3 regions of the Arthrobacter sp. ZBG10 genome follow, and region 1 is predicted to be linked to each of the others. Evidence: riboswitches for the same ligand, from Rfam matches in the RefSeq annotation. Region 1 holds a riboswitch; each other region holds the start of a gene.
The links. Region 1 has a riboswitch for cyclic di-AMP ahead of ACU18_RS14445 (M23 family metallopeptidase). Riboswitches for the same ligand answer to the same signal wherever they lie in the genome.

Region 2: linked by a shared signal. The riboswitch ahead of ACU18_RS12815 (hypothetical protein) and the one ahead of ACU18_RS14445 (M23 family metallopeptidase) in region 1 are both predicted to bind cyclic di-AMP.
Region 3: linked by a shared signal. The riboswitch ahead of ACU18_RS13090 (C40 family peptidase) and the one ahead of ACU18_RS14445 (M23 family metallopeptidase) in region 1 are both predicted to bind cyclic di-AMP.

What each region holds. Positions count from the first base shown of each region.
Region 1 is NZ_LFQH01000058.1:54,517-57,751, reverse strand. It holds gene ACU18_RS14450 (C40 family peptidase) at 79-777, opposite strand; cyclic di-AMP (ydaO/yuaA leader) riboswitch at 839-1,013, opposite strand; gene ACU18_RS14445 (M23 family metallopeptidase) at 1,150-1,971, opposite strand; cyclic di-AMP (ydaO/yuaA leader) riboswitch at 1,982-2,190, opposite strand; gene ACU18_RS14440 (metal-dependent transcriptional regulator) at 2,337-3,032, opposite strand.
Region 2 is NZ_LFQH01000050.1:5,693-8,927, reverse strand. It holds gene ACU18_RS12825 (response regulator transcription factor) at 1-22, shown strand, start outside; gene ACU18_RS12820 (sensor histidine kinase) at 28-1,539, shown strand; cyclic di-AMP (ydaO/yuaA leader) riboswitch at 1,659-1,810, shown strand; gene ACU18_RS12815 (hypothetical protein) at 1,816-2,568, shown strand; gene ACU18_RS12810 (YdeI/OmpD-associated family protein) at 2,662-3,111, shown strand; gene ACU18_RS12805 (glyoxalase superfamily protein) at 3,198-3,235, opposite strand, start outside.
Region 3 is NZ_LFQH01000051.1:775-4,009, forward strand. It holds partial or broken gene ACU18_RS13080 (coiled-coil domain-containing protein) at 1-122, opposite strand, end outside; gene ACU18_RS13085 (hypothetical protein) at 218-1,183, shown strand; cyclic di-AMP (ydaO/yuaA leader) riboswitch at 1,370-1,535, shown strand; gene ACU18_RS13090 (C40 family peptidase) at 1,539-2,387, shown strand; gene ACU18_RS13095 (protein adenylyltransferase SelO) at 2,518-3,235, opposite strand, start outside.

The sequences.
Region 1 (3,235 bases):
GTCCAGAACGGGGATTTGGTGATTGGCGTGAAGCGGTTTCGAGCAAAGAAAAAGTTCCCGGGGCCGAAGCCCCAGGAACTACTTGCCGAGCGTGTAGAACGAGGAGGAGCCCGTGGCTGCCACTGCGTGGAGCAGGGTGCCCTGGGAGGGGTTGAGCGCGCTGATCATCATGCCGTTGCCGACGTAGATACCAACGTGCGCGCCGCCATTCTGCATGACCAGGTCACCCGGCTGCGGGTTGGACGTGGGCGTCATGGCGTTCCAGGCATTCGTGCGGGGAATGCTGATGCCGGCCTGGGCGTAGACCCACTGGGTGAATCCGGAGCAGTCCCAGCCATTGGGGCTGGTGCCGCCCCAGACGTAGGGACGGCCGATGCCCGTGTAGGCGATGGCTGCGATGCCGGACGTCGAAGCCGCAACGGGCGCGGCCTTCTCTGCCGGCGCTGCTGCCGCGGCCGTAGCTCCGGCTGCGGCCGGGGCTGCTGCCGTTGCGGTGGCTGCGGGGGTGGCCTGCACTCGGACCGGCTCCGGCTTCGGCGCAGCAATGGTTGTGACCACTGTGCGTTCGAAGGAAACGGTGGCGGTGGGAGCGGCGGTGACTGCCAGCGCGGTCTGGGCGGTGCCGGACTCGGTGGAAGCGGACACTCCGGCAGTGGTGTCAGCAGCTGTGGCAGGCAGTCCCATGGTCAGGATCAGGCCCGACGCGGCGGCGAATACTGCCGCCTGGCGACCTACTGTCCCGGCATTGGCACTGACGGCTTTGGAAACACTGTCCAAAGGGCTGGTGCGAACCGTGAGCGCACGGTGGCGCGCAGAATTGTGGCGTGAAGACAAGAAGGTGGCCTCTCCCAATGCCTGCGAGGTGAGCTGTCGGATTCGGATGGGAGTCACCCGGCCGCGCTGCTTCCTGGGAAGCTTTGCGACTTAACCCCAAGGCCTTCGATACAGCTGAAGGCCAAAATTGGTTCCCCCGCCCCTGCCAGACGATGAAATGCGAACGGACCTTGAGCGGTGGCAGAGCTAGGCAATCCACTCAAGAGCGTCAAGTTCGGAAAACTTGACGCAAGTTAGACGGTACAGCAGTTTCGTTTCAATGTCACATTCAGGTCACGGCGGATCTCGGCGATCCGGTAGTGAACCATCATTTGACTAGAGCCAGCCGGTAGGATCGACGACTTCGCCGTTGACCTGGACCTCGAAGTGGAGGTGGCAGCCGGTGGAAGCGCCCGTGGTGCCGCTCAGGGCCACCACATCGCCGCGGGACACCGTCTGGCCTTCCTTCACAGTGAAGGAAGAGAGGTGGTTATAGGTGGTCTCCAGGCCATTGCCGTGGTCGATCACCACGCGGTTTCCACCGCCGTACTGGTGCCAGCCGACGAATGTCACGGTTCCGGTTGCAGCAGCAAGCACGGATGTGCCGCACTGGGCCACGTAGTCCTGGCCACGGTGGAAGTCGCCGTTGCCGCCGGTGATGGGGCTGACGCGGTAGCCGAAGGGAGAGGCAGTGGTGAGCGTGGCCAGCGGCGCAGCAAGGCTGCCTGCCGAGGCCGCCCGGGAGACGGCGCTGGCGGACTGGGCGCTGAGCAGCTGCTTGAGCTTGCCGTCCGGATCGGCCTGGGTCACCACAGCGGAACGGCTGAAGTCCAGCTGGGCGCCGGCTTCTGCGGAGATCCGGGGCTGCGGGGTTACTGCGGCGGCAGCCACGGGGGTGGCTCCGGGTGCGTCGGTTGCAAGCACGGGGCTGGTGGCCGGGACGGTCACGGTAAGGACCAGGCCCGTGGCAGCCAGGGCGATGCCGGCTTTCTGGCCCATGCCGCTGGCCGACGCGAAGTCGGTGATCTGCCGGAAGGGACCCCTGCGGCGGCGCGCGTCGCGGTGGAAATCGCGCGGGCGCTCCGTGCTGGTGGCTTCAGCTGCCCGTGGCGCCGAAGCGGGGACGGCCGCACGGCGGCGTCCCCTGGAGGTCTGCATGGTCAAGAACGGTTCCTCTCTGGAAAAGCCTGCGGAGTTAGCTGTCGGATTCGGGTCAGAGAGTTCGTTCGACCCGGTCCGCGCGGGCAAGCTTTGGCACAGGGGTATCCCGTAGGATCCTTCACTGGAGAGGCTTGCTGCTGACGGACTTCACCCCAAGGCAGCCCCCGCTGCCGGTTGTGGTTCCCCCGCCTCTGCCAGAAATGACTTGTGCGCCTGATCCGCTGGCAGAGCTCGGCTCCGGATCAAGTAACGCTTATGTATCAACGCTTAGGTTCAACTATATCCGTTACCCCCGCATAGTAACAATTCCGTTATCTTTGCGTAACCCGCTCGGGATTGGGTAAGTGCGGCGTCGGGCAGCGTCAGTTGACCGCGACGAAGACGTGCGCTGCCACTTCAGGGGGCAGTTCCAGGGCACCTTCGATGCCGGCCACGCGGACGGAGATGTAGTCGCCAACGCGCTCCAGCGAAACGGCTGCGCCGGGCCGGATGCCGCCTTCGTCGAGCTGGACCAGAAGTTCCGGTTCAACCTGGATGGGCTCCGCCAGCCGGCTCACCGTCACCGAGGAGGCGGGGCCGTAGGACTTCATGGCTTCGAGCAGGCTGACGGCTCCGTCCCGGAAGCCGTTGCCGGGCTGGCCACCCAACGCCGCGAGGCCCGGGATGGGGTTGCCGTAGGGCGACTCCGTGGGGTGGTTCAGCATCTCGTAGATACGCTTCTCCACGCGTTCGCTCATCACGTGTTCCCAGCGGCAGGCCTCGTCGTGGACGTACGCCCAGTCCAGGCCGATAACGTCCGCCAGGAGGCGCTCGGCGAGCCGGTGTTTGCGCATGACTTCGGTGGCGCGCTTACGGCCGGTCTCGGTCAGTTCCAGGTGCCGGTCCCCGGACACCACCACCAGGCCGTCACGCTCCATCCGGCCGATGGTCTGCGAAACCGTGGGCCCCGAGTGCCTCAGCCGTTCCGCGATGCGGGCCCGGAGGGCAACGATGTTTTCTTCCTCAAGCTCCAAAATGGTGCGAAGGTACATCTCCGTAGTGTCGATAAGATCCGTCATCCAGCTCAGCTCCTCGAGCGCAGTACCTTGCGTTGTCCCACCGTACCGCCCAGACGGCGGCGTAGTCCGTGGAAAAGCTTAGCCTATTTTGAGTTTGTCCGAATAGATTCGGCTCTTCTGCCGGACTGTCTCAATGACTGGACTATGACGGGTGCGGTTCCCGCCGAAACACCACTTCAGGCACAATTGGAGGGTCCGGGCCG
Region 2 (3,235 bases), on a different contig from region 1:
CGTCATCAAGCCTGCAGAGTAGGTTCCGTGGCCACCACACCAGCCCCGGAGGCACCCCGCCGGAGCGTGCTCCGACCCGCCACCTGGCATCTGCGGACGCGCTTGGTGGCATTGGCCATGGCCCTGCTGATCGCCATCTGCGGCGCGGTGGGAGTGGTCAGCTACGCCTCAATGGATGCCTTCCTCACCCGCCAGCTTGATGCCCAGCTGAGCCAGGCGGCGGAGCGGGCCAACGATCCCGGCCGCCCGCCGCAGGGCGGCTTCAACGGCCGGGACCCACTGGACGCACGGGGCCAGAGTGTGGGCACCGTCAACGCCAGCATCCGCAACGGCCAGGTGAACACGGGCGGTTTCCTCGCCTCAGACACCACCCGCACCCCCCTCGCGGCTGACGACAAGCCTGTCCTCCTGGGCCTGGCGACGGACGGCAAGCCAGTGGACCGGGAACTGTCCAACGGCAGCTACCGGCTGGTGGCCGTCGAAACCTCTTTCGGCGACGTCCTGGTGACCGGGCTCCCCCTGGCAGTCAAGGACAGCACGCTCACGTCGCTGGTGTGGACATTCATTTTTGTGTCCCTGGGCGGTCTCCTGCTGGTCGGGCTGATCGGCACCGTCCTGATCCGGCGCACCATGAAACCGCTGGAACAACTCTCGGAAGTGGCCACGAGGGTCTCCCAACTGCCGCTGGACGCCGGCGAGGTGGCACTCGCGGTGCGCGTCCCGCCGTCGAACTCCAATCCGGGAACCGAGGTGGGCAGCGTGGGGCATGCGCTGAACCTGATGCTGGACAACGTGGCCAGCGCGCTGCAGGCGAGGCAGAAAAGCGAAACCAAGGTGCGCCAGTTTGTGGCTGACGCCTCGCATGAACTCCGCACCCCGCTGACGGCCATCCGTGGTTATACGGAGCTGATGCGCATGACGGAGCAGTTCACGCCCGACGGTGCCCGTTCGCTGGCACGCGTGCAGAGCCAGTCCGAGCGTATGACGGCGCTGGTGGAAGACCTGCTGCTGCTGGCGCGGCTGGATGAGGGCCAGCCGCTGAAGCTCAGCGAGGTGGACCTGACGCAACTCATGGTGGAAAGCGTCAGCGACGAGAAGGTGATGGCACCCGGACACAATTGGCGCTTCGAACTGCCGGACGAGCCTGTGGTGGTCACGGGCGATCCAGCCCAGCTCCGTCAGGTCCTGATGAACCTGCTCTCGAACGCCCGGAAGCACACGCCGGCCGGAACCACCGTCCTGGCAGGGGTGGGTACGGCCGACAACACGGCGTTCGTCACGGTGACGGACGACGGCGGCGGGATCCCGGCAGGGTTCGTGGACCAGGTCTTTTCACGCTTTGCCCGCGCGGACGCGGCCAGGAAAGGCAGCGGCGACCAGGCCGGGGCCGCCGCCGCGGAGGGCACCAGCGGGCTGGGGCTTTCCATCGTCCAGTCGATCATCGAGGCGCACGGCGGGAAGGTCTGGGTGACGTCCGAGCCGGGCAGAACGCAATTCACCATCTCCCTCCCACTCGCGGCAGCCGCCCCCACAACCTGACACGCCGCCGTCGTGATGTCCGTTACCTAAATGTGACTTAAGCTTCGGACTCCTGTACCGTCGAAAGGGTGCGGTTCCCGTTCGGGGCGCATGTCCGGATGACGCCTAGCTCTGCCGCTTCCCGGATCCTTCTTGACCCATGGCAGAGGCGGGGGACCCACAGTCCCGGGCACTGCGTGCCCTTGGGGTTAAGCCATTTTCGTGAATTTTCCGGATGGCCGGATGCCCTCATCCGAACCCGACAGCTAACTCCGCAGGTGTGAGAGGCGATCCATCATGTCTGAATTCCCGGTAGAAACGCGCCCGAAAAATGGGGCCGACAGTCCATTCCACACCAAAAAGCGCGGCATTGCCTTCCTGGGCCGGCGCACGGCCATCCTCGCCGCGTCCTGCGCCCTGCTGGTGGGAGTCGGTGCCGCCGGCCAAGCCACCAGCTCCGTCACCTCCCCTGTGGCGGCTGAAACAAAAGCCGCCGAGGCAAGCTCCTCACTGAGACTGGAGAAGAGCGAAATCCAGGCTGCGCCGAGCGAATCTGCGGCGCCGATCGCTGTTGCACCCCAGGCCGCCGAGCCCGCTCCGGCTGCTCCTGCTGCGGAACCGGCGCCCGCCGTGGAAGCCGCTCCTGCCCCGGCCCCCGAGCCTGCACCGGCACCGGTTCCCGAGCCTGCCCCTGCGCCGGAGCCCGCTCCCGCACCGGAGCCCGCTCCCGTCGTCGCGGTTAATGACCCTGCCGGTGCGCAGGCCTATGCGGCCAGCCAGCTGGCATCCTACGGCTGGTCGGCGGACCAGATGCAGAGCCTGCTGACGCTCTGGACCAAGGAATCCGACTGGACAACTACGGCCACCAACGCGAGCAGCGGCGCCTATGGCATTGTCCAGTCGCTGCCGGCCGAGAAGATGGCAAGCTCCGGCGCGGATTACCTCACCAACTACCGCACCCAGATCAACTGGGGCCTGAACTACATCAAGGAGCGCTACGGCTCCCCCGCAGCCGCCCTGAACTTCCACCTCGCCAACAACTGGTACTAGGACCCGCGGGGTCCATCCCGGCGGTCCCGTCCCCGGGACCGCCGGGTCGCCTGCAGGTGACGCGGCGCTTCCGCGGGCACCATACTAAGGGGCATGAAATTCACCACCGTTATTGCCGGCTCCGGCAACAAGACCGGCATCGAAGTCCCGGCCAGCATTGTGGACGCCTTGGCGGCCGGAAAACGGCCGCCGGTGGTGGTGACGCTGAACGGGGCGTCCTACCGCAGCAGCATTGCCGTTATGGGCGGGCAGTACCTGATCGGCCTGAGCGCAGCCAATCGTGAGCTGACAGGGGCGGGCGCGGGCGACGCCGTTGAGGTGGACGTGGTGGTGGACACCGAACCACGCGTGGTGGAGGTGCCCGCTGACCTGGCGGCCGCGCTGGCTGCAGACAGCACCGCGTCCGACGCGTACGCCGCCTTGAACTACAGCGCCCAGCGGCGCCTGGTAGAGCCCCTGGCCCTGGCAAAAACCGAGGAGACCCGGGCCAGGCGCGTGGCTAAGGCAGTCTCGGACCTGAACCCTGGCCAGCAGCACGGTTAGCCGTTCAGTGCCCCAGCGCCCCGTCCGGCTTTGCACGTCACCCGGCTCCTGGCGTGCCCGTCCGGATTTTCACGGCAGGCCGTCAGCTACATGGGTGGAAGTTTAGCCATGCACTGGACGGCCC
Region 3 (3,235 bases), on a different contig from region 1:
TAGCCCGAGGGCGGCGCCGGCTCGCCGGCCATGGCGGGCGGCAGGACGGCCGAGCCGGCCAGGATAAGTGCCAACAGGCCGCCGGCCAGGGGCGACCGCACTTTGGAAACGAACGGGGACATAGTCCCGAAGCCTACCGGCGTCCGTCCGCCGGAACACGCTGAAGTGTCCACATCGTTACATTGGGAGCTGCAAAACGTGGACCTAGACTGGGGCCATGGGCACTCCCCGCCGTCCTTCACGTGGCACGCCGCGCTGCGCAACGGCGGCCGTTGCCGGCCTGGCCCTGGCCGCCCTGACTGCGTGCTCTCCCCCAGCCGATCCGACGCCGGCGTGGTCCACTCCAGCCGCCGCAGAACCGGCACTCACCGTGGAAGTAAACCAGTCCCGGGACCAGTACGGGCGGCATGGCATTGAGTTGCTGATTACCAACACCACAGACAGTCCGGTCACGGTCAGCGACGCCCGGCTCAGCACTTCCCTGTTCCAGCAGGACATCCGTTGGGACTCCGCGGGCGGTGTAGTGGTCGTGCCACCGCACCAGGCCAAAATCCGGACCGCAATGTTGCCCACGGCTGCCTGTCCGGAGCCGGGGCAGGCCAGTTCGAGCGGGCCTGCCGCGGTGGCCACAGCGACGTTGACGCTGCCGGCGGCAGACGCCACCGCCCCGGCCACAGTACCGCCCGCCACCGCTCCCACTCCCACCAGCATCGCGTTGGAGGCAACTGATCCCCTCGGAATCCTGGCCCGGAACAACGCTGAACTTTGCCTTTCGGCGGCTGCGGCAGCGGTAGCGGATCTGGCCCTGGCTCCGGACCTGGCCGTCGCGCCGGACTTGCGCACCGCCGTCGTCCACCTGCTGGTTGATCCTGCTGGCGGGGCCCGCGGGAGCGGCCGGCTGACCCTCGAACGGTTCGAAGGCACCACGCTGCTGGCGGAAGCGTCGGCGGATCCCTGGCCCGTTGACACCGTTGTCAGGGCGGGAGATGCGCCGTTCGTTATGAACCTGCGGCTCCGGCCCGCGCGCTGTGACGCGCACGCTGTGGCGGAAGACAAAGTGGGCACACTGCTGCCCGTCCGGGTGGCAGTGGGGATGCGCTCAGGGCAACTGAAACTCGTCGCCGGAGCCACCCTGCGCGGCCAACTTTATGACTTTGTGACGAAGGCCTGTGCGGCCGGCTGACCGGATGGCGTCCTTCGAGTTCAGGGGCCCGGCAACACACCAGCGATGGACAAACCAGGGATCCGAGAGGCCCACCTCGCATGTTATCCAAATGTGACAATTGGTCGGGACCTGGGTTATGGTCTTGATGTGTCCCTCTCCAACGGGGCACTCCCACCAGCATGCCGAGCCCTGCCGCTGGCCTGGGATCAATCGTTTCCGGATGGCAGGGACGGGGGAACCAAGTTTCCACGGCTTCTTTGAAGCCTTGGGGTTAAGTCGATAGCACCTCTGTCCTTGATGGGGTGCTCCCGGCCGGGTAGCTCCAACCCGAACCCGACAGCTCACCCCGCAGGCATGGGAGAGGCGATCTATCATGTCAAAAAACACCCTGGCTGCCCGTCACCGCGCGGTGCCGACCCATTCCATCGTTCTTGAAGGCCTGGCAGTTTCCGCCAAGTCGCAGGCCAAGTCCCTGGGCCGCCCGGCCCTGGCCGTGGCCGCCGCATCCGGCATCGCGTTCGGCATCGGCGCCCCGGCCCACGCCGGCGTGACCGCACCGGATACCACCGGAACCAGCAACGTCCAGGCGTACTCGGCACCGGCAGCGCCCGCTGCAGCGCCTGCCCCTGCCGCTGCCGGCAATGTCCACACCGTTGTTTCGGGTGACACGCTGGGCGCCATCTCCTCGGCCAACGGCGTCAGCCTGAACGACGTCCTCTCCGCCAACGGGCTGTCCATCTCGGCCGTCATCTACCCGGGCGACCAGATCCAGATCCCAGGCGCCGGCTACGTGGCAGCCCCCGTGTCCGCCCCGGCCCCGGCTCCCGCCCCGGTCCAGGCTGCAGCCGTTGCCGCCCCGGCCAACACCGGCATGAACCTCAGCTACGCGTCCGCTCCGGCAGCCTCCACCGGCACCGGTACCGGCGCCGCAATCCTCGCCTCGGCTTACAGCCAACTGGGCGTTGGCCAGGACTGCACCGCCATGGTGGAAAAGGCCCTGCGTTCGGTAGGCAAGTCCGTGGGCGACCTCGCCCCGGGCCAGTTCTTCCAGTACGGCAGCGTTGTGGGCTCACCGGCCCCCGGTGACCTGGTCATCACCGCCGGCCACGTTGGCGTTTACGCCGGCGACGGCCAGGTTGTCAGCGGCGGCGTGGACGGTTACAAGACCGAGGTCCACTCCATCAGCTGGCTCGCCGGAGCTTCCTTCGTCCGCGTAGCGTAGCTTCGCGGCGCAGCAAGCGCCTGCACCACCGCAAGGGCGGCAGCCGGGATCAGTCCCGCTGCCGCCCTTGGCGTTTAAGGAATGCGGCGCGGAACCGGCGGGGCCCCGAACCAGCGGGCCCGGCCTGACCTCAGGTGCCGCAGTAGGTCCGGTAGGCGCCGAAGTCGGCCGGCGGCCCTTCCGCGAACCGCTCCAGGCCCGGCCGTTCCGTGAACGGGCTGCCAACGGCGTCCAGCAACAGGTGGAATGGTGCCAAGTCACCGGCAGTGGCGGCGGCCAGGGCTTCCTCCACCAGGTGGTTGCGCGGAATGTAGATGGGGTTGGTCCGGTCCATCAGGGCGGGGTCCGGCTGCCGGGCCAGCCACCGCGCCGCCCAGGCGTCGTACGCGGCCAGGTCCATGATCATGCCGCGGACCGGTCCGGCGTCACCGCGGGCGGCCTTGACCAGGTTGCGGAAAAACTGCGTGTGGTCCACGGGGCCGTCCTTGAGCAAGGCCAGTGCGCCGTCAACCAGCCCGGCGGTTTCAGGGTCTACAGGTGAGCCATCCGCCGGTGCCGGCAGTCCCAGCTTGGCCAGCATCCCTGCCTGCCAGGCCGCACCGTAAGCGGGCCGGAAGAGTCCCAGTGCTTCCACTGCCAGCTCCACCGCCTTTTCCTGGTCCTCGTGGAGGAGCGGCAGCAGCGCTTCGGCAAGCCGGGCAAGGTTCCATTCCGCCACTATCGGCTGGTTGGAGTAGGCGTACCGGCCGCCGGTATCGATGGAGCTGTACAGCGCGCCGGGATCAAACGCGTCCATAAACGCGCAGGGCCCGTAGTCGATGGTTTCCCCGGAGATGGTCATATTGTCG